Regions from separate parts of the Mesorhizobium sp. M0626 genome, predicted to be linked through region 3. Evidence: riboswitches for the same ligand, from Rfam matches in the RefSeq annotation. Region 3 holds a riboswitch; each other region holds the start of a gene.

Region 1 (9,616 bases), on a different contig from region 3:
TGTCGAGAGCGGGTTGCGCGACACGTCCGGCTGCTCGCCAGAGCCGACTTTCTTTGCTGCAACGAACAGCCTCCGTGGCGCTCGTACCATCTCAACGCAGGATCCAACGACGGCGGGCTGGTTCAATTATTGGTCGATCTCCTGCCCCATCGCGACGGCTATCATAAACAGGACCTGCAGCGGCTCGAAGCGGTACGAGACACGCGGCCGAAAGGGACCGCGTGCTTGATCGTGAAATAGGTCAATCCAATTGGAGCGCGAAGCTACCATGGACAACTCCGCAGACGGCGCGATCGCACAGCCGGACACCCACGGGCGGTCTTCCTTGGCCGCGGTTGATTGCCGCGTCCACGAGTTGCTTCTGAGACAGGAGCGGCAGGAGCGGACGACCCTGAAGCTCATCGCCTCAGAGAACTTTGCGTCCTCGGCCGTGCTGGAAGCGAACGGCTCGATTTTCACGAACAAGTACGCCGAGGGGTACCCCGGCGCGCGCTACTACGCTGGAAACGAGATCGTTGATGAGCTTGAGGATCTGGCCATTGAGCGCCTGAAAACGCTATTTGGCAGCGAGCATGCCAACGTCCAGCCTTATTCCGGCTCGCCGGCCAACCAGGCTGTCTATCGTGCGCTTTTGAGTCCCGGTGACAAAGTCATGGGCTTGCCCCTTCCGGAAGGGGGCCATCTGACTCATGGTTGGGCCATCAACTTTTCCGGAACTGACTATCAACGCGTGCCCTATGGACTAGATGAAAAGACACAGCAGATTGACTATGACCGCTTGCGCGAGACAGCCAAGCGGGAACGGCCGCGGCTCATTTGGGTCGGCGGAACCGCTTACCCGCGTGTCTTTGACTACGCGGCAATGGCAGAAATTGCCCTGGAAGCGAACTCCTATCTCGTAGCCGACATTGCGCACATCAGCGGCCTGATTGCCGCGGGAGCGCACCCGAATCCCGTGGGCCATTGCGACGTGGTCAGCAGCACGTCCCACAAGTCGATCCGCGGTCCCCGCGGTGGCTTCATTTTGTCAAGGAACGAAGATCGCTATCAGGCCCTTTATCATACAAAGAGCAAATACAATCTCGCCAGACGAATAGACCGGGCGGTCTTCCCTCACCTGCAAGGCGGGCCCCACATGAATGCCATCGCTGCGCTAGCGGTTGCCTTGCACGAAGCCGCGAACCCGTCCTTCCGAAGCTACGGCCAACAGACGGTCAAGAATGCCAAGGCTCTGGCACATGCACTGCTTGAGCGAGGTTATGACCTGGTTACCGGGGGGACGGACAATCACATGCTGATCCTTGATCTTCGCGATCGGCCACTATCGGGCAAGGCCTATGCCGAGCGACTAGCAAAGGCAGGAATCATCACAAACTTTAATATGGTGCCTGGCGACCCGCGGCATCCGGCGGTCACAAGCGGAATTCGCCTGGGGGCGCCAGCAGTGACGTCAATGGGCATGCGCGATGTGGAAATGGTGCAAATTGCTGGCTTCATTGACTCCGTCCTCCAGCGGCCAGACGACGAAGATCTCCATGCCTGCGTGCGAAGAGACGTTGCCGACTTGTGCGCTGCGTTCGAGGTCCCGGGCATCTGCGACAAGTAAGGTGGGCCAAGCAAAATGCCCATACCACATCCAACATCCCAAGCGAGGTATTCATGGCTAGGCAGTTCGTGTTCTCTTCCGAATCGGTTGGCGCGGGGCACCCGGATAAGTTGGCCGACAACATCTCGGATGCCATCCTCGATGCCATCCTCCGCACAGATCCCAAGGCGCGCGTCGCCTGTGAAGCGTTGGTAAAATCAGGGATAGTCGTTCTGGCTGGCGAGATCACCAGCGATGCCCAGGTGGATTACAGCCAAGTTGCGCGCGATACGATTCTCGACATTGGGTACGACGACGAGGCCGTCGGCTTTGACGGCCGGCGTTGCTCCGTCGTTCATGCCCTCACCGAGCAGTCGCCCGACATCAGCCAAGGCGTTGACGAGGGAAGAGGGCAAGACCTCCAGCAGGGAGCGGGAGATCAGGGCCTCATGTTCGGCTACGCATGCCGCGAAACCGATACCCTGATGCCTTTGCCGATCCAGCTCGCTCATCGCTTGACGAAACGGCAGGCGTATGTCCGGAAGGCACAACAGCTTGGCTGGTTGCGTCCTGACATGAAATCCCAAGTCTCAGTGCGCTATGAGGGGTTGCGCCCGGTCGCCCTGGATACCATCGTCGTGTCGACGCAACATGACGAGCAGGTCTCGCAAGAGACTGTCCGCGAGGGCGTCATTGAGGAAATCATAAAGCCTGTCCTGCCGACCCACCTGGAGACGGAAGGCATCAGAATTCTGGTCAACCCGACGGGGCGGTTCGTAGTCGGCGGGCCGCGCGGCGACTGCGGTCTCACTGGACGCAAGATCATCGTCGATTCCTATGGCGGGATGGGTCGTCATGGCGGCGGCGCCTTCTCGGGCAAGGACCCGTCCAAGGTTGACCGCTCGGCTGCCTATGCAGCCCGCTATGTCGCAAAGAACATCGTCGCTAGCGGACTTGCGGACGTGTGCGAGGTGCAGCTTGCTTACGCAATCGGCGTGGCCAGTCCGGTTTCCGTCATGGTCAACACGTTCGGGACAGCCAGGGTTGAGGAAAGCAGGATCGAGCGCCTCATTCTTGAGTTGTTCGATCTCAGACCGAAAGGCATTATCAAGATGCTTGATCTCTTACGCCCTATATACCGCAATACAGCGACCTATGGCCATTTCGGCCGTGAAGAGCCTGATTTCACCTGGGAGAAGACAGACAGGGCGGACGAATTGCGTCGCGAGGCAGGACTCGCCGCCCCGTGAGAGCCGCCGGCGAACGGATTGGCAAGCGGAAAGCCCATTTCCACCGGGCAGAGCCGCGCCTGGCAGGCGTGGCAAGAAGCCGGCCCGGGTTTTTTGGCGGAGACATTGATGCCGGATTATGACGTGCTTTGCATCGGCAATGCCATTGTCGACATCATCGCCCAGTGCGACGACGCTTTTCTCGAGACCAACGGCATCATCAAGGGTGCGATGAACCTCATCGACACCAGGCGCGCCGAGCTGCTCTACAGCCGCATGGGCCCGGCGATCGAGGCCTCTGGCGGCAGCGCCGGCAACACGGCGGCGGGCGTCGCCAGTTTCGGCGGCCGCGCCGCCTTCTTCGGCAAGGTCTCCAACGATGCGCTGGGCGAAATCTATGCGCACGATATCCATGCACAGGGTGTCGCCTTCGACACCAGGCCGCTCAAGGGCGAGCCGCCGACGGCGCGCTCTATGATCTTCGTCACGCCCGACGGCGAGCGCTCGATGAACACCTATCTCGGCGCCTGCGTCGAGCTTGGCCCTGAGGATGTCGAGGCCGACAAGGCATCCGGCGCCAAGGTTACCTATTTCGAGGGCTATTTGTGGGATCCGCCGCGCGCCAAGGAGGCGATCCGGCAGACGGCGAAGCTCGCACACGAGGCCGGACGCGAAGTGTCGATGACGTTGTCGGATTCGTTCTGCGTCGACCGCTACCGGGACGAGTTCCTCGAGCTGATGCGCTCGGGCACTGTCGACATCGTCTTTGCCAACAGCCACGAGATCAAGTCGCTCTACCAGACAAAATCCTTCGACGAGGCGCTGGCTCAGATCCGCAAGGACTGCAAGATTGCCGCCGTCACCCGTTCCGAAAAAGGCTCGGTGATCGTGCGCGGCGACGAGACCGTGGTCATCGAGGCGACCGCCATCAAGGAGTTGGTCGACACCACCGGCGCCGGCGACCTCTACGCCGCCGGTTTCCTGCATGGCTACACGCAGGGCCGCAACCTCAAGACCTGCGGCGACCTTGGCTCGCTGGCGGCCGGCCTGGTGATCCAGCAGATCGGCCCAAGGCCAAGGCAGAATTTGCGCCGCGAGGCGGAAGGGGCTGGGTTGCTGTAGATGCGCCGGCAACTAACCAGCCGCCCTACTGACGCGATGACCGCAGTGGCGGAACTGTGTCAAAGCTCGCTGATAGCGACAGCCATTCGCTTCGGAGAACTGACCCATGCTGCTGCCGTGAAGCTCGCTGGAGGAGCGGTGCAAGGCGTGCTTGCCATGACGGCATTCACCGTCATCCAGATCGTCACCAGCATTTTCCAGAAGCTCAGCTTGGGTAAGGCCAGTAAGGTTCCTGAGGTAACGGAGAACTCGCGGCGTCCGTCGGACTGACTTGCGATCACGTCCCACGATGCCGAATGCGGGCAGCAGACTGAATATTTCACAATGCTAGACAAAGGCGTAAAAGCGCGATCACATAACGACATAAACATTTCGTTATGCGTCATTGACAAAAGAGCGAACTGCTGTGATTGTCTGCGTGTCGTGGTTCTCGCGTGCGGCGCTGCCGCAGCGGAGCTAAGAGGGAAGCCGGCGCGATGCCGGCGCTGCCCCCGCAACTGTTAGCGGCGAGCCAACACACGTCACTGAGGCGAATACCCTCAGGAAGACGGGTAGAGGCTATGACCCCGCGAGCCAGGAGACCTGCCACGCGAATTACGTCCACGGGCGGGGTGTCTCGGTGGCCGCTGCAACCCGGCGTTGATGCCGGCCTGCTAGCGCCTTCCTTGTCACCGACGCCCCAATCATCGGGGTATGACATGACTGTCTCTCAGCAAATTCCTGTAGCAACGCTCGGCGTGCCGCGCTTCGGTCGTCGGCGAGAACTGAAATTCGCGCTTGAAAGCTACTGGTCCGGAACATCGTCCGCTGGCGACCTTCTCACGACGTCGAAGGCGCTCCGTGCCGCTAGCTGGGAAGAGCAGCGCGATCGCGGCGTGTCGAAAATCCCGTCGAACGACTTCTCGCTTTACGACCATGTGCTCGACACCGCAGCCATGGTCGGGGCCGTTCCATCCCGTTACGGCTGGAATAGCGGCGAGGTCCCACTTGACATCTACTTCGCAATGGCGCGCGGCAACCAGGGTCAGACGGAGGATTGTGGACACGCTGGTTACCAGGAGGAGGCTCATGGACCTGGTGTAACCGCGATGGAAATGACCAAGTGGTTTGACACCAACTACCACTACATTGTGCCGGAACTCGATGATGATCAGACGTTCGCCCTCTCGTCATCGAAGCCGGTCGATTACTTCCTCGAGGCTAAAGCTCTCGGCATTCACACACGCCCAGTCATCCTTGGACCCATCACCTTCCTCAAGCTGGCGAAATCGCCTGCCGAGGGGTTCGGTCCCATCGCGCTCCTACCGCGGCTGCTGCCGGTTTACGAGCAGCTTCTGGAGAGGTTGAAGCTGTCGGGAGCCGACTGGGTGCAGATCGATGAGCCAGCGCTTGTCCTCGATCTGAACCCGAACGAACGAGCTGCGTTCGAATTCGCCTATGGCCAGCTGTCGAAAGCCGCGCCCGAGCTGAAGATCATGCTGGCTACGTATTTCGGGTCGCTGGGAGACAATCTCGAAACCGCGATTTCTCTGCCCCTGGCCGGCCTGCATATTGATCTCGTGCGCGCTCCCGAGCAGCTGGAAACGGTGGCTCGGCTCGCTCCGAAGGATCTGGTGCTCTCGCTTGGCTTGATCGATGGCCGCAACGTCTGGCGTGCGAACCTGCCCGCCATTCTCGACCGCATCAAACCGATCGTCGCCGGCTGGCCCTTGGACCGCGTCGAGATCGCGCCTTCTTGCTCGATGCTGCATGTGCCGATTGATCTGCGCATGGAGACGGAACTCGACGCGGACATCAGGTCGTGGCTCGCCTTCGCGGCCCAGAAGACCGACGAGCTGGTCTTGCTGGCCCGGGCCCTGTCCCAAGGCAGGGATGCGGTGGCAGGCGCGTTGAAAGCGTCTGCCGAGGCTGCCGCCACGCGCGTGACATCCACGAGGATCCATGACCCGCTTGTTCAGGGGCGGATCGCTAGCATTGAGGACAGCGCGAAGCGACGAGAGAGCGCTTTTGGCGAGCGCTCCAGAGTCCAGGCCGGCTCACTCGGGCTGCCGCCGTTCCCGACGACGACCATCGGGTCCTTCCCGCAGACGCCGCAGGTACGCAAGGCGCGGGCCGCTCATGCGAAGGGCCAGCTGAGCTATGTCGACTATGAGACGTTCCTGAAGAAGGAGATCGAGGCTGCAATTCGCTGGCAGGAAGAGATCGGGCTGGACGTGCTGGTGCATGGTGAGTTCGAGCGAAACGACATGGTACAGCATTTCGGCGAGCAGTTGTCCGGCTTCGCGCTCACCCAACATGCCTGGGTACAAAGCTATGGGTCGCGCTACGTGCGTCCCCCCATCATTTTCGGCGACGTATCGAGGCGCAATCCGATGACAGTGCGCTGGTGGCAATTCGCCCAGTCGCTTACGGAAAAGCCCGTGAAGGGAATGCTCACAGGCCCAGTCACCATTCTCAACTGGTCTTTTGTTCGCGACGACGTACCCCGCTCCGAAGCCTGCCGCCAGATCGCGCTCGCCATCCGCGACGAAGTGACGGATCTCGAAAGATCCGGCGCAAGGATGGTCCAGATCGATGAGGCCGCGTTTCGCGAAGGATTGCCACTGCGCCAATCTGACTGGAAAGTCTATCTCGACTGGGCTGTCGAATGTTTCCGGATCGCTTCAACGGGTGTAAAGGACGCGACTCAAATTCATACCCACATGTGCTATTCGGAGTTCAACGAGATCATTCACGCGATCGCTGGAATGGATGCGGATGTCATTTCGATTGAGACGTCGCGCTCGAAGATGGAACTGTTGGACGCCTTCACGAGCTCCAAATATCCGAACGAAATCGGTCCTGGCGTCTATGATATTCACTCACCACGCGTCCCGGAAGTCGGCGAGATTTCGGACTTAGTCATGCTTGCCCGCGAGCGACTGTCCGACGGCCAACTGTGGATAAACCCGGACTGTGGCCTCAAAACACGCAAATGGGAGGAGGTCCGCCCTGCCCTCATTAACATGGTCGCTGCAGCACGCGCGCTCCGGCAGAAAGTGCAGGCGTGAGGCTTCTCTTCCTCACCGTGTGGGGAGTTGCCGGCTGGCGGATGTCGGCCGGGAATATGCCAAACCGATCACACTCTTGGAAATGAGCCACTCGGCGCAAATGTGCAATTTCCCTACGGCACGTGTCTTAATCCCGCAGAAATATAAATGTGGCACTACGCTATAATATCGTTCCTTGGGGACATACAGGCCCCGCGCCTCGAACAAATCGGACACGCGTCGTTTCTCAAAGTAGACTGCTTGGCGCGTTCGCTCAGGCAGCGACAATATATGGTGCTGCGTCTGTCCGCCCCCAGTTGATCGAGCAGACTACGGGCGAGGTGGCAGGGTCCGGGTATCGCTAGCGTCCCGCGGAGATGGACGTCGCAATTCGTGTCGCCAAGTAAAAATCGCCAATCATTTTCGATTGCGAGTCCGCAGCCAGTTGGCCCTTATTTTCCTGAGATCTGCGTTACAGGCCGGGGCGTTGTCGCCGTTTCTGAGGGTAAGATGGGATAGGCGACGTCAGGTGCCTCTCCGGTCAGCGAGTTGAGGAAGGCAACAAGCAGGTCAACTTCTTCGTCCGCCAGTACTACGCCGAGCTGGGTGGTCCCCATAATGGCGACGGCCTGTTTCAGATCCCAAACCTTGCCCGTATGAAAGTATGGCGCGGTGAGTGCAACGTTGCGCAGCGGCGCCACGCGGAAGACATAGGAATCGTCGGCTGCATTGGTGACCTCAAATCGGCCCTTGTCTTTGTCCGGCAGGACTTCGGCGCTGGGCCGTTCCACGAGGCCGAATGGGTAATAGGCTTGCCCACCAACGTTGATGCCGGCATGGCAGGACGAGCAGCCTTTGTCCATGAAAAGCACCAGGCCCTGTTTCTGTTCGGAAGTCATGGCAACCTCATCACCATTCAGGAAGCTGTCGAACGGGGCAGGTGTGACCAGTGTCGCCTCGAAGGCTTCGATCGCCTTGGCGAAGTTGTCGAAGGTGACCCGATCGGCTTCAGCCGGAAAAGCTGCATCGAACCACTCGACATATTGCGGCATGGACTTGAGAGTGGCGATGAGTTGGCTCGGTGTATTGGCCATTTCGATCCCGGCTTGGACCGGTCCCTTCGCCTGAGCCTTCAGGTCTTCGGCACGACCATCCCAGAACTGGGCGATGTTGAAGACAGCGTTCAGTACAGTCGGCGCGTTGCGCTGTCCCTTCTGCCAACCATGGCCAATCGAGGTTTCGTGATTGTCGTCGCCGCCGGTGGCCAGGTTGTGGCATGAATTGCACGACAAGACGCCTGACGCCGAGACGCGTGGATCGAAGAACAGTGCCTTGCCGAGAGCGATCTTTTCCGGGGTGATCGGGTTGTTGGCGACTGTCGGCGTGGTGGATGGCAAAGCCGTGAAGGTGGCCAATGCCGTATCTCTGAGGTCGGTGGGGATCGAATCCGCAGCAAAGGCGGTGGGTGCCAGCAAGGTGACAGCCATCGTACTGAATAGGATTTTCATAATTGGTCTTCCTGCGTCGTCCACGCAGCCATTATGCGATCTGCGGCTCATGAACGCCCTGAGCTAGATCAGCTTGAGGGAGAGTACGGGGTCTGACACCTGTTTTCGCAGCTGAGCTGGGACCCTCTTGGAAGTGATCGCTCTTCTCGATTGGCTTCAGGGAGAAGGAGTATCCCTGCTCGGCAACCAGTTGTATGCATCAAAGCACGCCCTGAGGGCGGCTTCGTAGATTCGGTCACTGCGATCTTCCAGCCAAGGTTCAGAAAGTCACAGCATGCGCAAGACTGGCAATCTCTTGCACGAGGTGCGCTGCACGCCTTGCGAAAAGTGAGCTTCTGAACCGTCAGGGTTCATTCGTTCCTCCTGACCTGCTGATTGCATGAATCGGCCTTATCGACACCCGCCGACTGCACATTGTGATGTCACCAGCGATGGCGGTTTCAATACCTAAGCAGCAACGGTCTATGTGACAGTATGGATGTCGTATCGGAACAGGCGTTCCGCCTTTGTGGACCGTCACACCGGCATATAGCTCCGCTTCTACGAACATCCCATCACGCGAGGATGGCGCGGCGCTTGAGCAGGTCCACCCGCTGCAACTGCCTCACACCTTGATCCACAGATCCTAGGCGATGACCATGTTGTCGTCATCATTTGACGGGCGCGGGGCATTGGCTCATAAGCGAGCCACCGCAAACTGTGCGGTTGCCAGCGCGTAATGAAGTGAATTGGAATGATCTTCGGTTTGGGAAACACGCACGTCCGACGCAGCTTGCGTTGACAGAGGCGGTTTTAGGCGCAATAGCACCTCCGCTGGCCTATTTTGTGGAGTTCAATTGTGGTTCGGCCAAAGGCGCGGGGCGCCGGACCGGCCCCTTGTAAACGTAATCAAAGAGAGAGAGACCCTGCATGGAAGAAATCTTACCGCGCATCGCCACTGGTGCCGGCATCGGCCCGGCTGTCGCAGAGAAGGCCGTTGGGTTAATGCTGGGTTTCCTGCGGAGCCACGCGGCCGACGGTCCCGGCGCGCGCATGATCGAGGCCATTCCGGGAGCTTCGGAATTAGTAGCGAAGTATCATGGGGACGACCCAGAGGGTGGCGGCCTTATGGGGCTCGGGCAGCAATTGATGAGTGAGGGTCTC
Region 2 (9,616 bases), on a different contig from region 3:
CCTCGACCTTCCGCTTCGACGGTTCGGACCTGATGCCGGGCAAGATCGGCGCCGGCGCCTTCTGGACCGGCATGATCGATCTGGTCGGCGGCAAGTCGGCGCAGGATGTCGCCACCGACATCCAGAAGAGCTGGGACGCTATCAAGTAGTCAGCTGGCAAGCAGTCAGCTGGCAAGTAACCACTGCCAAGTAATCAGCCGCTTTGGCGGCAAATCAGGACTTCCTCCACAGACTGGGTCCGGGCCGCTACGGCCTGGATCCGACCGGCGCCTTACGCCGGAGCGATCTGCGTTCGTTCGTTTCAGAATAACTTAAATCGGCGCAGAGCCACATCGCCAGGGCTGTTCAAGGCCCGGCCGATCATGCGCAGGGAAGAGGGAACCATGGCTGCTCAGATCTTATCGGCCATTTTTGTCATCATCATCGGCGTCGGCGGCTGCGTCGCCTATTTCTGGGGCGCCAACAAGCTGGTCGACCTGATATTCCCGTCGCGCGGCGTGGCCGGGGCTGCGGCCATCGACAATCTGCGCCGGCAAGGACTGGTCCGTCCGTGGCTGTTCGTCGGCCCGGCGATGATCATCCTCACCGTCTACCTGATCTATCCGGTGGTGGCGACGCTCTGGCTGTCCTTCCTCGACCGCGGCGGCCAGCATTTTGTCGGCTTCGCCAACTATGAATGGGCGTTCGGCGACCGCGAGTTCCGCAACTCGATCCTGAATAACATCATCTGGCTCGCGGTGGTGCCCGCCGCCTGCACCTTTCTAGGGCTGATAATCGCCGTGCTCACTGACAAGATCTGGTGGGGCACGATCGCCAAGAGCCTGATTTTCCTGCCGCTGGCGATCTCCTTCGTCGGCGCCAGCGTGATCTGGAAATTCATCTACGAATATCGCGGCGAGGGCCAGACGCAGATCGGCCTGCTCAACGCCATCATCCAGTATTTCGGCGGCCAGCCGCAGGTCTGGATATCGCTGCCGTTCTGGAACAATTTCTTCCTGATGATCATCCTGATCTGGATCCAGACCGGCTTTGCCATGGTCATCCTGTCTTCGGCATTGCGCGGCATCCCCGAAGAGACGCTTGAAGCCGCGGTCATCGACGGCGCCAATCCGTTCCAGATCTTCTGGAAGATCATGGTGCCGCAGATCTGGGGCACTATCGCCGTGGTCTGGACGACGATCACCATCCTGGTGCTGAAAGTGTTCGACATCGTGCTGACCATGACCAATGGCCAATGGAACAGCCAGGTGCTGGCCAATCTGATGTTCGACTGGATGTTCCGCGGCGGCGGCGATTTCGGCCGCGGCGCCACCATCGCCATCATCATCATGATCGCGGTCATCCCGATCATGGTCTGGAACATCCGCCAGGCGAACAAAGAGACGGGAGGACATTGAGATGGCCGTCGCGACCGGAAAGTCCTTTGCCAGCCGCTTCGGGGTCCACATCGCCGTGCTCGTCTTCGTCGCCATCTGGACCGTGCCGACGCTCGGCATCCTGGTCTCGTCGCTGCGCGACAAGGACCAGATCATCGCCTCGGGCTGGTGGAACTCGTTCTCCAGCTCCAGCCAGACCGAAGCCGGCCGCCTGCCGCCGGCCTCGGCGCAGGTCGAGAAGGACGGCAAGTTCGTGCTTGCCGGCAATATCTTCGGCGACGGTGCTGCGCGCAACATCAGCGCCTTCGGCGTCAAATCGGCGGCGCCGACGCAATATCCGGCCGGCACCACTGCCGATCTCGCCGACGGCGTGACCTTGCAGCTCAATGCCGACGGCACGTTCGTCATGAGTTCGCCCAAGGCTTTCGAAGGCGACCGTGGCCAGCGCGTCTATTACGCCTCGTCGGCGCCGCCGAAATTCACCACCGACAATTACAAGACCGTGCTGTTTTCGGAGGGCATCGGCCGCTCGTTCATAAACTCGCTGACCGTTACCATCCCGGCGACGGTCATCCCGATCCTGATCGCCGCCTTCGCCGCCTATGCATTGGCGTGGATGCGTTTTCCCGGCCGCGCCTTGCTGATCGCCACAATCATCGGCCTGCTGGTCGTGCCGCTGCAGATGTCCTTGATCCCGCTTTTGAAAATCTACAACGGCGTCGGCATCTTCTTCGGTGTGCCGTCGAAAACCTATCTCGGCATTTGGCTGGCGCATACCGGCTTCGGCCTGCCCTTCGCCATCTATCTCCTGCGCAGCTATATTGCCGGCCTGCCGCGCGAGATCATGGAATCGGCGCGCATAGACGGCGCCAGCGATTTCGAAATCTTCGTCAAGATCGTGCTGCCGCTGTCCTTCCCGGTGCTGGCGTCCTTTGCAATCTTCCAGTTCCTGTGGGTGTGGAACGATTTGTTGGTGGCAATGGTTTTCCTCGGTACCGAAGGGGACCAGATCGTGCTGACCGCGAAGCTCAACGCACTGCTCGGCTCGCGCGGCGGCGACTGGGAAATCCTGACGACATCGGCCTTCGTCACCATTATCGTGCCGCTGATCGTGTTCTTCTCGCTGCAGCGCTATTTCGTCCGCGGGCTGCTGGCCGGCTCTGTCAAAGGAGGTTGAGACTTATGCAAGCCGCTTTGAAGGCGACCTCGAAGCCCGATCTCGCCGTCGATCGCGACTGGTGGCGGGGCGCGGTGATCTACCAGATCTATCCGCGCTCCTACCAGGACTCCAATGGCGACGGCATCGGCGACCTCAAGGGCATCATCCGCAGGCTGCCCTACATCGCCTCGCTCGGCGTCGACGCCATCTGGATTTCGCCCTTCTTCAAGTCGCCGATGAAGGATTTCGGCTACGATGTGTCGGACTATTGCGACGTCGACCCGATGTTCGGGACGCTCGCCGATTTCGACGCGCTGGTTGCGGAAGCCCATCACCTCGGCCTCAAGGTGATGATCGACGAAGTGCTGTCGCACACCGCCGACATCCATCCATGGTTCAAGGAGAGCCGCGGCAGCCGTAGCAATCCCAAGGCCGACTGGTATGTCTGGGCCGACGCCAGGCCGGACGGCACGCCGCCCAACAACTGGCTGTCGATCTTCGGCGGCTCGGCCTGGCAGTGGGACACCAGCCGCCAGCAATATTATCTGCATAATTTCCTGTCCGAGCAGCCGGACCTCAACTTCCACAATCTGCAAGTCCAGGACGCGCTGCTCGACGTCACCCGCTTCTGGCTGGAGCGCGGCGTCGACGGCTTCCGCCTCGACACCATCAATTTCTACTTCCACAGCCAGGGGCTGGAGAACAATCCGCCGCTGCCGCCCGAAGAGCGCAACGACCAGACAGCACCTGCGGTCAATCCCTACAACTACCAGGACCATATCTACGACAAGAGCCGGCCGGAAAACCTTGCCTTCCTCGAACGGTTCCGGGCGCTGCTCGACGAATATCCGGCAACCGCCGCAGTCGGCGAAGTCGGCGATTCGCAACGCGGACTGGAAGTGGTCGCCGCCTACACCGCCGGCGGCAAACGCGTCCACATGTGCTATTCCTTCGATTTCCTCGCGCCGGAAAAGATCAGCGCCGCCAAGGTGCGCCAGGTGCTGGAAGCCTTCGGCAAGGTCGCCAGCGACGGCTGGTCGTGCTGGGCCTTTTCCAACCACGACGTGATGCGTCCGGCCTCGCGCTGGGCCGCCGACGAGGCTGACCCGGCCGCCTATCTGAAGGTTATCTCGGCGCTGCTGATGTCGCTGCGCGGTTCGGTCTGCGTCTATCAGGGAGAGGAGCTTGGGCTGGGCGAAGCCGAGTTGCAGTTCGAGGATCTGCAGGACCCCTACGGCATTCGCTTCTGGCCCGAATTCAAGGGCCGCGACGGCTGCCGCACGCCGATGGTGTGGGATGCAACCGCCAGCAACGCCGGCTTTTCGACGGCCAAGCCCTGGCTGCCGGTGCCGGGCAAGCATTTGTCGCAAGCGGTCAATGTTCAGCAGGGCGACGCGGCCTCGCTGCTCGAGCACTACCGGCGCTTTCTCGGTTTCCGCCGCCAGCATCCGGCCCTCGCCAAAGGCGACATCGAGTTCATCGAAAGCGAGGGCGACACCGTCGCCTTCACCCGCCGTGAGGGCAATGAGCAGATCGTCTGCGTCTTCAATCTGGCCAGCAAGCCGGCCGAGGTCGATCTCGGTGGTCAGGCGCTGCTGCCCTTGGCCGGGCACGGTTTTTCGGGACAATCCGGCACAGGTTCCATCCGCCTCGGCGGCTACGGCGCTTGGTTCGGGCGCATCGACTGAGTTTTTGACGAAACTGGATTTTTTGAGGAAATCCAGGTTCTCTAGGGAAATCACTGGGAGGAAATTATGGCCGATGTCACGCTGAGACAGGTGAAGAAATCATACGGCAATCTGCACATTCTCCACGGCATCGACCTCGACATAAAGTCGGGCGAGTTCATCGTCTTCGTCGGCCCGTCGGGTTGCGGCAAGTCGACCTTGCTGCGGTCCATCGCCGGGCTTGAGGAGATCACCTCCGGCGAGCTGAAGATCGCCGGCGAGGTGGTGAACGACGTGCCGCCTTCCAAGCGCGGCATCGCCATGGTGTTCCAGTCCTATGCGCTCTATCCGCACATGACCGTCTACGACAACATGGCCTTCTCGATGAAGATCGGCAAGGAAAGCAAGGCCGAGATCGACAAAAGGGTGCGGCAGGCCGCCGAAATCCTGCAACTGACCAAATATCTCGACCGTCTGCCCAAGGCGATGTCGGGCGGCCAGCGCCAGCGTGTCGCCATTGGCCGCGCCATCGTGCGCAACCCGAAAGTGTTCCTGTTCGATGAGCCGCTGTCGAACCTCGACGCCGCACTGCGCGTCGCCACCCGCATCGAGATCGCCAAGCTCAAGGAATCGATGCCTGCCACGACCATGATCTACGTCACCCACGATCAGGTCGAAGCGATGACGCTGGCCGACCGCATCGTGGTGCTGAAGGACGGCCATATCGAGCAGGTCGGCACGCCGATGGACCTCTACAAGAAGCCCGGCAATCTGTTCGTCGCCCAGTTCATCGGCTCGCCGGCCATGAACATCCTGCCGGCGACGATCGACAAGACGGGCAACCCGACAATCGTCAGCCATGTCGGCGGCCGCAAGGCCACTGTGCCGATTGCAACGCTGGCGTCAGCCAAGGGTGCGGCGGTCAGCTTCGGCGTGCGGCCGGAGGATCTGTCGGTCGCCACCGGCACGGAATATCTTTTCGAGGGCGTGGTGGACTATGTGGAGCAGCTCGGCGAGGTGCAGCTGGTCTATATCGATATCGGCCGCGCCGACCTGCCATTGGTGACCAAGCTGCCCGGCAATGTCGAGGTCAAGCGCGGGGCAAAGCTGCGGCTGACCGCGGATGCCGGGGACCTGCACATCTTCGACGCCGATGGGCACTCCTTCTCGCTCAAGCCGGTGGAAGTGAAGGCGGCTTGAGATAGCTGCGTCGTACAGGCATGAAAAAAGAGCGGCGGGCTAGGCCCGCCGCTCTTTTTTAAGCTTCGGCTGTTAGTTGTTGCCGAACCGATCCCTGTCGCTGCTCTGAGGAACGAACTTCTGTTGGTCGTCCGACGAGTTCAGCAGCTTGTAGACCGCCGAGTTGGTGCCGGTCGACGAAGTGCGGGTGGTGTCGACGGCAGCGGCCGGCTGGTTGGCGCCATTGGAGCCATAATTGTCGCTGCCGGCAAAGGCAGCGCTCGAAACAGCCAGAACGGCTGCGGCGGCGAGAACGATCTTCTTCATTTTAGTCTCCTGAATTTTTCTGATGCCGCCAGCTGCAGCGGATAAGCCCGCCACGTGCTGGAAACCGGCTTTTAGCGGCCGAAAAGGTTACGGTCGGCACCGTGGGCAGGCGCCTGCTCGGCTGGAGCCGACTTCTCAACCGAAGCCGTATGGCCACTATCGGTCGACGTAATCGCAGGCTGGTTGGCGCCGTTCGAACCGTAGTTGTCGCTGCCGGCGAAAGCGCTGCCGGAGATGGCCAAAACGGCGGCGGCAGCAAGGATGATCTTTTTCATTTCAAATACTCCTGAATTTTTTGGGATCCCGAGAGCGACGGGTTAGCCGCCCTTCTTTGGTCGGGATCAGCGATTGCCGTAGAGGTCGCGGTCGGCGCCCTGAACGACAGGCTGCTTGTCAGCGTGCGCCGGCTTCTGAATGGAAGCCGTATACGAGCTGTCGACCGAGACGGCTGGCTGGTTCGCACCATTGGAACCGTAATTGTCGCTACCGGCGAAGGCGCTGCCGGTGATCGCCAAAACGGCTGCGGCAGTGAGGATGATCTTTTTCATTTTTAGTACTCCAGTTTGTCTGTCCGTCTAGCGGCGTGTCTTGGGAGGAATTCGCGTCGTTCGGACAGCCCCGATGTGGGAAAGCCATAGGCTGGTTTCCAATCACGAAGTTGTTCCGTGTGGACCACGGTCCTGCACCTTGAAATTGTGCCAGGAAGTTCCTCTATGGTCATTTATCGCATTGTTTTCAGTCGCTTATGCCGAACCGAGTGGTTCGCTCCGATGTCGGTTTCCGGGCCGTCGTTCACACCGTCCTGCACGCATTGTCAACAGAAACGAACCGTTCGGTTCGATTACAGATTGCTAATAGTAACTTTTCGATACCGTTGAGCCCTTTTTGCCCCCGATCGAACTGGATCCGCAGCGATTCGAAACGGCGATGATGGCGTCGCAAGAAACGTCTCAGCTCTTTGACCGGCGGCGGGGGGCGTATGCCGCGCGTGTCGCGCCGCATGGATATGATGTCGCTTTCATGCCGACGTCGCGATCGCTGCCGTGATTAGATGATCGCATCTCGGGTGCCGCTTCGTGACGACGCAGCGGAGAATTGGGAAGCCGGTCAGAATCCGGCGCTGCCCCCGCAACGGTGGTGGAGTTGAAGTCGCAACGGGAGACCACTGGGCAAGAGCCTGGGAAGGTGTCGCGATGGTCCGCAAGGACAACTCCAGAGCCCGGAAACCAGCCCGAGATGCCTAGACTCGACTGATCGCGGTGGGCGGTCAAGAGGTGGATAGTGCATGTCCGGCGCCGCGCCGGCCTGCGTTCGATCCTTCCTCCATCACCACCAAGTTCAGTCCTTAAACCACGAGGACAGAACTATGGATACGCGCAACGACATGCTGAGGCTCCTGAACGGCCGCAAGCAAGGCTTTTCGCTGGAACAGCCCTTCTACACAGACCCGGACTATTTCAAGCTCGACATGGAGCTTATCTGGTATCGCGACTGGCTGTTCATCGGCCATGATTGCGAACTGCCGAAGCCCGGCAGCTATATCACCGTGCAGATCGGCGATTATCCGGTGGTGCTGGTCCGCGACCAGAAGGGCAACATCAACGCCTTTCACAATTCCTGCCGCCATCGCGGCAGCCGTGTCTGCAACACTGAGAGGGGCATGGCGGCAAAGCTTGTCTGCCCCTATCACCAGTGGACCTACGAGCTTGACGGCCGGCTGCTGTTTGCCCGCCAGATGGCCGACGGTTTCCACAAGAGCCAGTTCGGCCTGAAGCCCGTCGCCTGCGAGAGCGTCGGCGGCTACATCTTCATCTGCCTGGCGAAAGAACCTGCCGACTTTGCGCCGATGCGCGCCATGATAGAGCCCTACCTCAAGCCGCACCGGCTGAATGAAGCCAAGGTCGCCTTCGAGAGCACCATCATCGAGAAGGGCAACTGGAAGCTGGTCTGGGAAAACAACCGCGAATGCTATCACTGCGCCGGCAATCATCCGGAGCTGTGCAAGACATTCCCCGAAGCGCCGACGGTGACCGGCGTGCAGGGCGCCGACAGTGACCCGGAGATGCTCGCGCACTGGGCGAAATGCGAGGCGGCGGGCCTGCCGAGCAAGTTCCGCATCGATCCGGCCGGGCAATACCGCGCCACCCGCGCGCCGCTGCTGCGCGATGCCGTCAGCTACACGATGTCGGGAAAGCGCGCGGTGACGAAGAACCTGTCCGACACTGTTGCCGCCGACCGCATCGGCACCTTGATGCACTACCACTATCCGACGACCTGGAACCACATCCTGATCGACCATGCGGTCACCTTCCGGGTGCTGCCGATCAGCGCCACCGAAACCGCGGTGACGACCAAGTGGCTGGTGCACAAGGATGCGGTCGAGGGGGTCGACTACAACCTTGAGGAGCTCACCCATGTCTGGACCGAGACCAACGACCAGGACCGCCGCATCGTCGAGGAAAACGCCTTCGGCATCCTGTCTCCGGCCTATGAGCCCGGCCCCTACTCGGAGCTGCACGAGGGCGGCGTGATCCAGTTCGTCGAATGGTACGCGGCCTTCATCGGCCCGCGCCTTGCCGAAGGCGGCCGGCCGGCGCTGCGCAGCGTCGCGTGAGCTGGAGCAGGCGAGGAAGGACCGGAGGATGAATGCGATGACGGATCTTGGGCTCTATCGCCATCTCGACCAGATGGCGCCGTGGAACGACAGGCTGCAGGTGCTGGAAGTGATCGGCGTCAGCGACGAGGCGCCCGACGTCAAGACCTTCACCTTCCGCTCCGACAATCAGACCTGGTTCCGCTACAAGCCGGGCCAGTTCCTGACGCTGGAACTGCCGACACCGGACGGGCCGCTGATGCGCACCTATACGCTGTCGTCGTCACCATCGCGGCCGTTTTCGATCGCGGTGACAGTGAAGGCGCAACCGGGCAGCATCGGCACACGCTGGATGTTCGACCAACTGGTGCCCGGCTCGCACGTCAAGGCCTATGGACCGGCGGGCGACTTCTCGTTGCACAGCCACCCGGCGGCCAAATACCTGTTCATTTCGGCTGGCTCCGGCGTGACACCGATGATGTCGATGCTGCGCTGGCTGAACGACTGCGCGCCATGGACCGATGTCGGTTTCGTCAACTGCGCGCGGCGTGCCGAAGAGATCATCTTCCGCAAGGAACTCGAACTGCTCGGCGGCCATATGCCCGGCCTGTCGCTCGGCTTCATGATCGAGGAACGTTCCAGCCGCGAAGGCTGGTACGGCCATATGGGGCGCATCGATGCGATCCGGCTGCCCTTGCTGGCTCCGGATTTCCGCGAGCGCGAAATCTTCTGCTGCGGCCCCGATCCGTTCATGCGCGCCGTGCGCGGCATGCTGGATGCCGCCGGCTTCGACATGACGAAATACCATCAGGAGAGCTTTGCCGCGCCTGTGATGGAGGAAATTCCGGCGCCGTTTGCCTCCCCGGTCGAGGACGGCATCGCTGCACCTGTCGAAGCCGTGACGCCGATCCGCTTCTCGCTTTCGGAGGTCGATGCCGGCTGCGTCGCCGGCCAGACCGTGCTGCAGACCGCGCGCAGCTCGGGCGTGCGGATTCCCGCCGCCTGCGAGTTCGGCCTGTGCGGCACCTGCAAGGTGAAGAAGGTCTCCGGCGAAGTCGAGATGAGCCACAATGGCGGCATCCTCGACCACGAGATCGATGACGGTTTCATCCTTGCCTGCTGCTCGAAACCATTGTCGGCGCTCGAAATCGAGGCTTGAGCCGGTCGACTTCGCCGCAACGGTCGCCGAGGCAGGCGTTGTGTTCGCGGGTCTTTGTCTTGCCAAGCATAGGCCGAGTGATTTAGACGCACTTAGGAAGGGCTGGCAGACCGTGAAACCGGCGCATCCCTTCATGGGCGCATGGAACGGGGGACA
Region 3 (9,616 bases):
GCGATAAGCCACCAGGAACGGCGCGATGATGAGCGCCAGGCCGACGACCGCCGCCACGGCGATGAAGAGAACTATGGGCAGGTACGAACTGAGCAATGCGTTCATGCTGCGGCTTTCCGTTGGCGGCCAATCCACTTTGATTACAGCAACCAACCCTAATGCGGAAGCGTGACAGTTTAACCGCTGAACCGTTTTAGGTGCCTTTGCTGCAACGCGGCGAGGGTTAGCGCAGGGCTTTGAGCGAAGCAAGTCAAACCTTGTTCAAAAGAGGGTGCTGGACGGCAGTTCGGGAAAAACTGGTCCGATCTCCTCCTGTTTGATTTCCTTCGTTTTTTACTCCACTTTTGTCTCCTGACATGTCTCCCGCCACAAGCCTGCTAGCATCGCCGGAATCATCGGCTAAAAATACGGGAACGGATCAGGGCAAAGGCATCTTGATGAAGGACAAAATCTCACTCGCGACGGCCCGGCGCATCGCGCTCGCCGCGCAGGGTTTTACCGACCCGCGACCGGGCGGCACACCGGACCGCCGTCACCTCGCCCGCGTGCTCTCGCGCACCGGCCTTCTGCAGATCGATTCCGTCAGCGCCGTGGTGCGCGCCCACTATATGCCGCTCTATTCGCGGCTTGGCCCCTACCCGCTCGCCCTGCTCGACAATGCCGCAATCACCCGCAAGCGCACCGTGTTCGAGTACTGGGCGCATGAGGCCTCCTTCCTGCCGGTCGAGACATACCCGCTGATGCGCTGGCGCATGCAGCGCGCCGAGCAGGGCGATGAAATGTATCTGGGTCTCGCCAAATGGGGCCGCGAGCACGCCGCCTATATCGAAGAGATCTACCGTGCGGTCGCCGAGCGTGGCCCGATCGCCGCTTCGGCCCTGGAAGGCCAGAAAGGTTCGGGCGGCTGGTGGGGCTGGAGCCACGCCAAGCACGCCTTCGAATGGCTGTTCTGGGCCGGACGCATCACCACGGCGCACCGCCGTGGCTTCGAACGCTTCTATGACCTGCCCGAGCGCGTGCTGCCGCAGGCGATCCTCGACCTGCCGGTGCCGGCGGCCGAGGACGCGCACCGCGAATTGCTGCGCATTTCCGCCCGCGCCCACGGCATCGCGACGTCGGGTGACCTGCGCGATTATTTCCGCTTGTCGCCGGCCGACATGAAGGGCCGGTTGGAGGAACTGGTCGAGATGGGCGAGTTGCTGCCGGTAAACGTCGAAGGTTGGGACAAGCCGGCTTACCTCTATAGGGACGCCCGCCTGCCGCGAAAGATCGAGGCCCGCGCCTTGCTGGCCCCCTTCGATCCGGTGGTCTTCGAGCGCGCGCGCACCGAGCGTCTCTTCGATTTCCGCTACCGCATCGAGATCTACACCCCGGCCGACAAGCGGCAATATGGCTATTACGTGCTGCCTTTCTTGCTCGGCGACAAGATCGTCGCCCGCGTCGACCTCAAGGCCGACCGGCCTGCGAGTGTCTTACGCGTCCACGCCGCCTATGCCGAAGCAGGCGCACCGCCTGAGACCACCGCACAGCTTTTCGAGGAACTAAAGGAGATGCAGGGCTGGCTTGGCCTTGAGCGCATCGAAGTGACGCCGGCCGGCAATCTGGGGCCGGCATTGGCTAGCGAGAGAGATGGCCAACCCTTGCAGCGTCTGTCATAGACGCCTCAATAAGCCTCGTAGGTTGTGCAATGGCATCGGACAAAGTGCTCGACATGATCCATGGCGCCCTCATTGCGCATGGAATAGATGCAGTCCGCAGAGATAGGGACGTCATGCTCCAATCGAAGCAGCTTCGGTTTGAGGCTGAGGTGTTCGAGACGAGTTCTGACCGGCTGGTCCTGGAAATCTACATTTTTTCTCCGCTGCTTGATGTTCAGCCGGTCATTGAATCCTTTGCTGGCTTCGGCGACACGCGCGAACAGGAACTGAACCAGGCGTTTGAAAAGTTTCTCCGTGGTGTTTTCCATGTGGCCATTGAGGGACTGGCCGATCACGTCTGCGAGAACATGCAGGCCGAAATAGAGCTTTGGCAGCGAAGCAGCGCCAGTTGGAAGATCTGGCGAAAAGATGCCCGCTGGAAAATCTATAGCGGCCCGGTCATTTCCCAGGCCACAACCGAGCTATGCTCGCTGACACCAGGCTATCCAGCATTCTATGCCAAGCTGGAAAAGCTGTTCACAGCTTCGGTACCCCCCGGAAGCCATTTTGTCCGGACCTTTCTGGCAGGCTTGAAGGGCACGCTGATTAGTGCCGAAGTCCTTCTGGACAACGCGGTTTGGCATGAGGGACAGAATCTGGCTGTCGGTCATGACTGGGACTATAGCGATGGCTATCAAGCTATCCGACAGGTCATCCTGGCACTGCCGGAAGCCGGGACATGACAGCCCCTGCCGACATCGCCATGTCGTAGCCGTGCGTTGACACCGCTGCCTGCAAAAGCCTAAATCCGCTCCAGACGGTCCCCTGCCCGCAACGGCAAGGGCCAAGAGGGAATGCGGTGCGGGACGAAAAAATCCCAAATCCGCGGCTGTCCCCGCAACTGTAAGCGAAGAGCCAAGGCCGAAAGCCACTGGGTAACACCGGGAAGGCGGCTAACCAAGGCGATGACCCGCGAGCCAGGAGACCTGCCGTCTGAGACAAAGTATCCGATCGCCTGGCGGGTTTCCGGGCAAGGAGCACGGTTTTTGGACCAGAACAGCAGTTTTTCGGCTGGCACAACGGACATTGCGTCCGGCGACAACGACGCCCTGACCGGCGTGACCGTCATCGTCTGCGCCTCCTGCCGCGATGAGACCGGTTCCGACGCCCATCCGCGCGCCGGCGAATTGCTGGCTGAGGACACAGGCCGCGCCGCTGCCGGCGATATCCGGGTCCGCACCGCCGAATGTCTCGGCAATTGCAAGCGCCGCCTCAGCGCCGCGATCCTGCGCGATGGCTGCTGGAGCTATGTCTTCGGCGATCTGACCGCAACCAGCGGCGCCGACCTCGTTACCGGCGCAAAGCTCTTCGCGACTTCGGCCGACGGCCTCATCCCGTGGCGCGGCCGGCCCGATAGCCTCAAGCGCGGCCTCGTTGCCCGCATCCCACCCCTCGACATGCTGAAGGACTGACGATGAACGCTTCAAACCCGGCCGCCAACCTCTCCCGTGTTCCCTGCACTGTCGTTACAGGCTTCCTCGGCGCCGGCAAGACGACGCTGGTCCGCCATCTCCTGGAAAATGCCGGCGGCAAGCGCATCGCCATCATCGTCAACGAGTTCGGCGACATCGGCATCGACGGGGAAATCCTGAAAGGCTGCGGCATCGACACCTGCCCCGAGGAAAACATCGTCGAACTGGCCAATGGCTGCATCTGCTGTACAGTCGCCGACGATTTCGTGCCCGCCCTCGACAAGATCCTCGCGCTGACACCGAAGGTTGACCACATCCTGATCGAGACCTCGGGCCTGGCTCTGCCCAAGCCGCTGGTCCAGGCGTTCCAGTGGCCGAGCGTGAAGAGCCGGGTAACCGTCGACGGTGTCATCGCCGTGGTAGACGGCCCGGCGCTGGCCGAAGGCCGCGTCGCCAACGACATGGACGCTTTGCAGGCACAGCGCGCTCAGGACGAGACGCTCGACCATGACGATCCTGTCGAAGAAGTGTTCGAGGACCAGATCGCCTGCGCCGATTTGATCATCCTGTCGAAGAGCGATCTGATGGACGCCCCCGGTTCGGCCCGCGCCAACGCCATCATCAATGAACATTCCGCCCGCGCGGTAAAAATCGTGCCGACTGCGCATGGCAAGGTCGACCCGTCGGTGCTGCTTGGCCTCGGTCTCGCCGTCGAAGACGACATCGAGAACCGCAAGTCGCATCACGACGGCGCTTTCGATCATGAGCATGACGATTTCGACACCTTCATCGTCGACATCCCCTCGATCGCCAATCCCGACGACCTGGCCAAGCGCGTCGCCACCGCCGCCGAACAGGAAAACGTGTTGCGTGTAAAAGGCTTCGTCGATGTCGGCGGCAAGCCGATGCGGCTTTTGCTGCAGGCCGTCGGCCCGCGCGTCAATCATTACTATGACCGCGCCTGGGCGGCTGAGGACGACCGCCGCTCGCGTCTTGTCGTCATTGGCCTGAAAGGACTGAACCGCCCGGCGATCGAGCGTATACTCGCCGGTTGATCCAAACCACGAGCCGAAATGCATATACTCACCACCACATCCGCCTCGCTCGACGATCTCGCCGAGCCCGTCGATCTCGGGCAGACGCCGGCGGATATCGTGGCGCTGTCCTTCACCGACAGCGACCTCGCCGGTCTCGCGGCGGCGTGGAAGGCCGATGCCGCCCGCCTGCCGTCGATGCGGCTGGCGGCGCTGCGCGACCTGCGCCATCCCATGTCCGTGGACCTCTGGATCGACAGCGTCGCCCGCCACGCCAAGGTGATTTTGGTGCGCATCCTCGGCGGCTACGACTGGTGGCGCTATGGCTGCGACCAGCTTGCCGCGACTGCCCGTGCGAACGGCATCAAGCTGGCGCTGCTGCCGGGCGAGAGCCACGACGAGGATCTCAGGCTGATCGAAGCCTCGACGCTGCCGCGCGAGGATCTGGACGTCCTGCTTGGTTATTTCCGCGAGGGCGGACCGGAGAATATGGCAGCACTGATGCAGCGGCTGGCGGGGTTGGCTGGGCAGGATGCGGCGGCGGCTGAGCCGGTCAGCGTGCCGAAAGCTGGTTACTACGAGCCTGGCCGCGGCGTCGTAGGCAAGTTGGATTTTGCCCATGTCGGCGTTCCTTCACACCCCCCTCTGTCCTGCCGGACATCTCCCCCGCAAGGGGGGAGATCAGCCGGCGCGGACCTCGGCACTTTTTCTGCCCAGCCGATAATAGATTCCTCTGCAACATCCCCGATTGGCGAAAGCGTCGATGAGAGCACAATCTCCCCCCTTGCGGGGGAGATGTCCGGCAGGACAGAGGGGGGTGGGCGGGAACTCGGCGCAGACAACATCAACTCTCCCATCATCCCCATCCTCTTCTACCGCTCGATGCTGCTGGCCGCCGATGTCGCGCCAATCGATGCCCTCTTTGATGCACTCCGCCAGCGCGGCATGAGACCGGTCCCGATCTTCGTCTCCAGCCTCAAAGACCCGACCTCCCTGGCCTTCGTCGAAACCGCACTGGCCTCGCTCAACCCCGCCGCCATCATCACCGCAACCGCCTTCGCCTCCGGCGCCGAACCCGGCGTCCAAACCCTGTTCGACCGCGCCGGCGTGCCGGTCTTCCAGGTCATCGTCGCCACCACCCGCCGCGACGTCTGGGACAACAACCAGCGCGGCCTGGCGCCCGCCGACCTCGCCATGCATGTCGTGCTGCCCGAACTCGACGGCCGTATCCTTGCCGGCGCGATTTCCTTCAAGGGCGAGAGCGAGACCGACCCGGCGCTCGGCCACCGCGCTTTCGCCAACCGCCCGGAACCGGATCGCGTGGCGCAAGTGGCGGACAGGCTAGCGGCGTTCACACGGTTGCAGCAGACGCCCCGCGCGACGCGTAAGTTGGCGATCCTCATTCCGGACTATCCGAGCGCGCCCGGCCGCACTGGCTATGCAGTGGGCCTGGATGTGCCGTCCAGCGTGCTGGCCATGCTGCATGACCTGAGGGAGCAGGGCTATCGCGTTGACGGGATTCCAGAAACGCCGCGTGCGCTGCTGGATGCGTTGGGGCGGAGCGATGGTGGGCTGGGGCTGGATGAGTATCTGGACTTCTCAAAGGATTTGCCGGCTGAGGCACTGGCTGCAGTCGAGGCGGCATGGGGCGCTCCTTCACCCTCCCCCTTGTGGGGAGGGTCGGTTCGCGACATTCGCGAAGCGGATAGCGCGAAACGGGGTGGGGGTAGCGGTGCACCACCCCCACCCGGCGCTGCGGGCCACCCTCCCCACAAGGGGGAGGGTAAGAGCGGCTTCCCCTTCCGCGCCGCCACCTTCGGCAACATCACTGTCGCTCTCGCCCCCGACCGTGGCCGCTCGGCCGACCGCCGCGCCGATTACCACGACCCGACGCTCCCTCCCCGCCACAACCTCATCGCCTTCGGCCTGTGGCTGCGCAAATCGCTCCGCATCCATGCTCTCATCCATGTCGGCGCTCATGGCACGCTGGAATGGCTGCCCGGCAAGACGGTAGCGCTCTCACAAAACTGCTTCCCCGAGATCGTCACCGGCTCGTTGCCCGTCATTTACCCCTTCATCGTCTCCAATCCCGGCGAAGCGGCGCAGGCGAAGCGGCGTATCGCCGCCGTCACGCTTGGCCATCTGCCGCCGCCGTTGACCGGTGCCGGCCTCGACGAAGGGCAGCACAAGCTCGAACGCCTCGTCGACGAATACGCCCAGGCCGACGGCCTCGACCGCCGCCGCCGCGATCGTCTGGCCAAGCTGATCGTCGACACGGCGCAAAAGACCGGCTTCGCCTCCGAAGCCGGCGTCGCCGGAACCGATGCGCCCGACGAGGCGCTGCGCCGCATCGACGCCTGGCTCTGCGACCTCAAGGATTTCGCCATCAAGGACGGCCTGCACATCTATGGCCGCGCTCCCGACGACGAGCCCGACGCCATGCGCGTGCAAAGCGCGGAGGCCGAGAAAGCAGCACTTCTTGCCGCGCTCGACGGCCGTCACATCAAGGCGGGTCCGGCGGGCGCACCGGCGCGTGGCCGCTCCGACGTGCTGCCCACCGGCCGCAACCTGTTCACCTCCGACCCGCGCACCATGCCGACGCCGACCGCCTACGATCTGGGAAAGGCGGCGGCAGAAGAAGTCGTGCGCGGCTATATGCAGTCGCATGGCGACTGGCCGCGCTCGCTGGTCATCGACCTCTGGGGCTCGGCCTCGCTGCGCACTGGCGGCGAGGAGATCGCGCAAGGCCTGGCGCTGATGGGCTGCCGGCCGCAATGGGACAGTGCCACCGGCCGCATCACCGGCATCGAAGTGCTGCCGCCGGCCACGCTCGGTCGCCCGCGCGTCGATGTCACCTGGCGGATTTCGGGTCTGTTCCGCGACATGTTCCCGACCCAGATCGCGCTGATCGACGCCGCCGCCAACGCCGTAGCCGCGCGCGACGAGGACGATTCGGAAAACCCGCTCGCCGCCAGAACCCGCGCCGATGGCAAGATCGGCCCGCGCATCTTCGGCACCTCGCCCGGCACCTATGGCGCCGGCGTCGAGGACCTGCTGTCCAGCGGCGACTGGGTCGGGCGCGAAGAAATCGGCCGCGCCTATCTCGATGCGACATCGCATGCCTATGGCGGCGCCGAGGGCGAAGGCATTGCCTCCCCCGGCGCTTTCGAGACCCGCATCGCCGAGGCCGATCTGCTGGTCCACACCGGCGACGATCCCGGCCGCGACATTCTCGAGGGCTCCGCCGACGTCGCCTTCATCGGCGGCTTTTCGGCTGCACTTGCGACGCTCGGCCGAAATGCCGATGTCATCGTGCTCGACACCACGGATCCGCAGAAGCCCAAGCCGCGCTCGGTCGGCGAGGCTGTGTCGCGCGTGGTGCGCGCCCGCGCCGTTAATGCGCGCTTTATAGCCGGCCAGATGCGGCATGGTCCGCGCGGCGCTTCCGAGTTTGCCGAAACCGTCGACCGCCTCATCGGCTTTGCCGAAACCACGCACGCCATTTCGGGCGCGCTGATCGAGGCCGTGCATGACGCCTATGTCGGCGATCCCGATGTCCGCGCCTTCATCCTGCGTGAAAATCCGGCCGCTGCCAAAGTCATCGCCGAGCGCTTCCTGTCGGCGCGCCGGCGCGGTCTCTGGCATCCCTTGCGCAACTCGGTCGACGACGATCTCGCGGCGCTGATCGCCGAGGCCGAGGCGCTCGGGGTTGCGGCATGAACGCCTTTTCAAGGCGCGGCGCCTGCCCGGCTCTGTCAGCGCCGATGCAGACCGGCGATGGCCTGCTGGTGCGGCTCAACCCGGTTGCTGGAGGGCTTTCCCCCAAGTCGCTGATCGGACTCTGCGAATCCGCCTTGCGCCACGGCAACGGCATCATGGAAGTGACCGCGCGCGGCAGCCTGCAGATACGCGGGCTGACAGCGGAGAGTGCGGTGCTGTTGGCGGCGGAGGTCGATGCACTGGGGATTGCAGTGCGTACCGGCGTGCCGGTCGAGACCGGGCCGCTGGCCGGCATCGATCCGCGGGAGATTGCCGATCCGCGAGCTTTGGCTGAGCGGATCAGGGCTGCGGTCGAGGAAGCTGGGCTGACGCCAAGGCTCGGACCGAAGGTGTCGGTGGTTGTCGATGGCGGCGGGCAGCTGACGATGGATGGGGTGACGGCTGATGTCAGGCTGAAGGCGGTGCGGGTGGGCGGCAACGTTATGTGGGCTTTGTCTGTTGCCGGCGACGGTCAAAGCGCGAGGCCGCTTGCGACGGCCGATGAGGATGCAGCGCGCGATATTGCGGTTGCTGTGCTGAGGATGGTTGCCGAGAAGGGGCGTGACGCACATTCTCGGGATTTGTCGGAGAGGCAATTGGCCTCTCTTGCAAGCTGGCATTCCTTCGCGCCCCCCTCTGTCCTGCCGGACATCTCCCCCTCAAGGGGGGAGATCAGCAGGGTCGCCGGCGGCTCTCCACTTTCGACGCTGAAAATTGGCGAAATCGCCCACGAAGACGCAATCTCCCCCCAAGCGGGGGAGATGTCCGGCAGGACAGAGGGGGGTGTGCAGGATCGCCGGCCTATCGGTCTTTTCCCCTTATCCAACGACACCACCGCTCTCGGCATAGCCCTCCCCTATGGCAGCATGCCGGCCGAAAAACTCATCGCCCTCGCCCAAAGCGCCCTGTCCCTCGGCGTCGCCGAAATCCGCCTCGCCCCAGGCCGCGCCTTGCTGTTCCTCGGCCAACCGTCGTCCGCAAACCACCCCCTGCGAGCCACCGCCGCCGCCCTTGGCTTCGTTACCACCGCCGCCGACCCGCGCACCCGCATCGCCGCCTGCCCCGGCACTCCTGCCTGCGCATCCGGACAAATCGCCACGCGCGATATTGCCGAGACAATCGCCGCCGAAAACGCTGATATCCTCGACTTCACACTGCACATTTCCGGCTGCGCCAAGGGCTGCGCTCACCCCGGCTCTGCCGCGCTAACAATCGTCGGCGGCGAAAACGGAGCCGGACTTGTCGTGAACGCGACGGCAAAGGCCCTTCCTGCGGGCTACAGGCCGGGCTATGACGCCGCACGCGGCGTCAGCAGCGTCGCGGCGATGGTCCGCAGCGCACGATTTCAGGGCGAAACCGCCGCCGCTTGCCTGACAAGGCTCGGGCCGGCGGCAATCGCCGAAAGCTACCGACAGGAATAAGCATGGCCGCCTACGATTACATCCATGACGGCAACGCCATCTATGAGCGCTCCTTCGCCATCATCCGCGCCGAGGCCGATTTGTCCCGCTTTTCCGAGGCCGAGGCCGACGTTGCCATCCGCATGATCCATGCCTGCGGCCAGGTCGAAGCATCAAGTCATTTTGTTTTCTCCAGCGATTTCGTCGCCGCCGCCCGCAGCGCCTTGACGGCCGGCGCACCGATCTTCTGCGACGCCGAAATGGTCTCGCATGGCGTCACCCGCGCCCGGTTGCCGGCCGGCAACGAGGTGATC

Evidence for each region. Region 3 has a riboswitch for cobalamin ahead of NKI37_RS02715 (DUF1636 family protein). Riboswitches for the same ligand answer to the same signal wherever they lie in the genome.
Region 1: linked by a shared signal. The riboswitch ahead of metE (5-methyltetrahydropteroyltriglutamate--homocysteine S-methyltransferase) and the one ahead of NKI37_RS02715 (DUF1636 family protein) in region 3 are both predicted to bind cobalamin.
Region 2: linked by a shared signal. The riboswitch ahead of NKI37_RS11400 (aromatic ring-hydroxylating oxygenase subunit alpha) and the one ahead of NKI37_RS02715 (DUF1636 family protein) in region 3 are both predicted to bind cobalamin.

What each region holds. Positions count from the first base shown of each region.
Region 1 covers NZ_JAMYQD010000036.1:10,913-20,528, forward strand. Annotated here, with positions in the region: gene glyA (serine hydroxymethyltransferase) at 269-1,606, shown strand; gene metK (methionine adenosyltransferase) at 1,660-2,835, shown strand; gene NKI37_RS30630 (adenosine kinase) at 2,944-3,936, shown strand; gene NKI37_RS30635 (hypothetical protein) at 3,937-4,206, shown strand; cobalamin riboswitch at 4,344-4,540, shown strand; gene metE (5-methyltetrahydropteroyltriglutamate--homocysteine S-methyltransferase) at 4,635-6,986, shown strand; gene NKI37_RS30645 (cytochrome-c peroxidase) at 7,418-8,473, opposite strand; gene NKI37_RS30650 (hypothetical protein) at 9,383-9,616, shown strand, end outside.
Region 2 covers NZ_JAMYQD010000008.1:7,000-16,615, forward strand. Annotated here, with positions in the region: gene NKI37_RS11360 (ABC transporter substrate-binding protein) at 1-149, shown strand, start outside; gene NKI37_RS11365 (carbohydrate ABC transporter permease) at 384-1,397, shown strand; gene NKI37_RS11370 (carbohydrate ABC transporter permease) at 1,399-2,553, shown strand; gene bglA (beta-galactosidase BglA) at 2,559-4,223, shown strand; gene NKI37_RS11380 (ABC transporter ATP-binding protein) at 4,290-5,402, shown strand; gene NKI37_RS11385 (DUF680 domain-containing protein) at 5,475-5,708, opposite strand; gene NKI37_RS11390 (DUF680 domain-containing protein) at 5,780-5,983, opposite strand; gene NKI37_RS11395 (DUF680 domain-containing protein) at 6,050-6,256, opposite strand; cobalamin riboswitch at 6,756-6,957, shown strand; gene NKI37_RS11400 (aromatic ring-hydroxylating oxygenase subunit alpha) at 7,075-8,322, shown strand; gene NKI37_RS11405 (FAD-binding oxidoreductase) at 8,360-9,460, shown strand.
Region 3 covers NZ_JAMYQD010000002.1:133,803-143,418, forward strand. Annotated here, with positions in the region: gene NKI37_RS02700 (NADH-quinone oxidoreductase subunit A) at 1-105, opposite strand, end outside; gene NKI37_RS02705 (winged helix-turn-helix domain-containing protein) at 438-1,658, shown strand; gene NKI37_RS02710 (DUF6348 family protein) at 1,688-2,380, shown strand; cobalamin riboswitch at 2,439-2,645, shown strand; gene NKI37_RS02715 (DUF1636 family protein) at 2,684-3,109, shown strand; gene cobW (cobalamin biosynthesis protein CobW) at 3,112-4,164, shown strand; gene cobN (cobaltochelatase subunit CobN) at 4,183-7,863, shown strand; gene cobG (precorrin-3B synthase) at 7,860-9,323, shown strand; gene NKI37_RS02735 (precorrin-8X methylmutase) at 9,326-9,616, shown strand, end outside.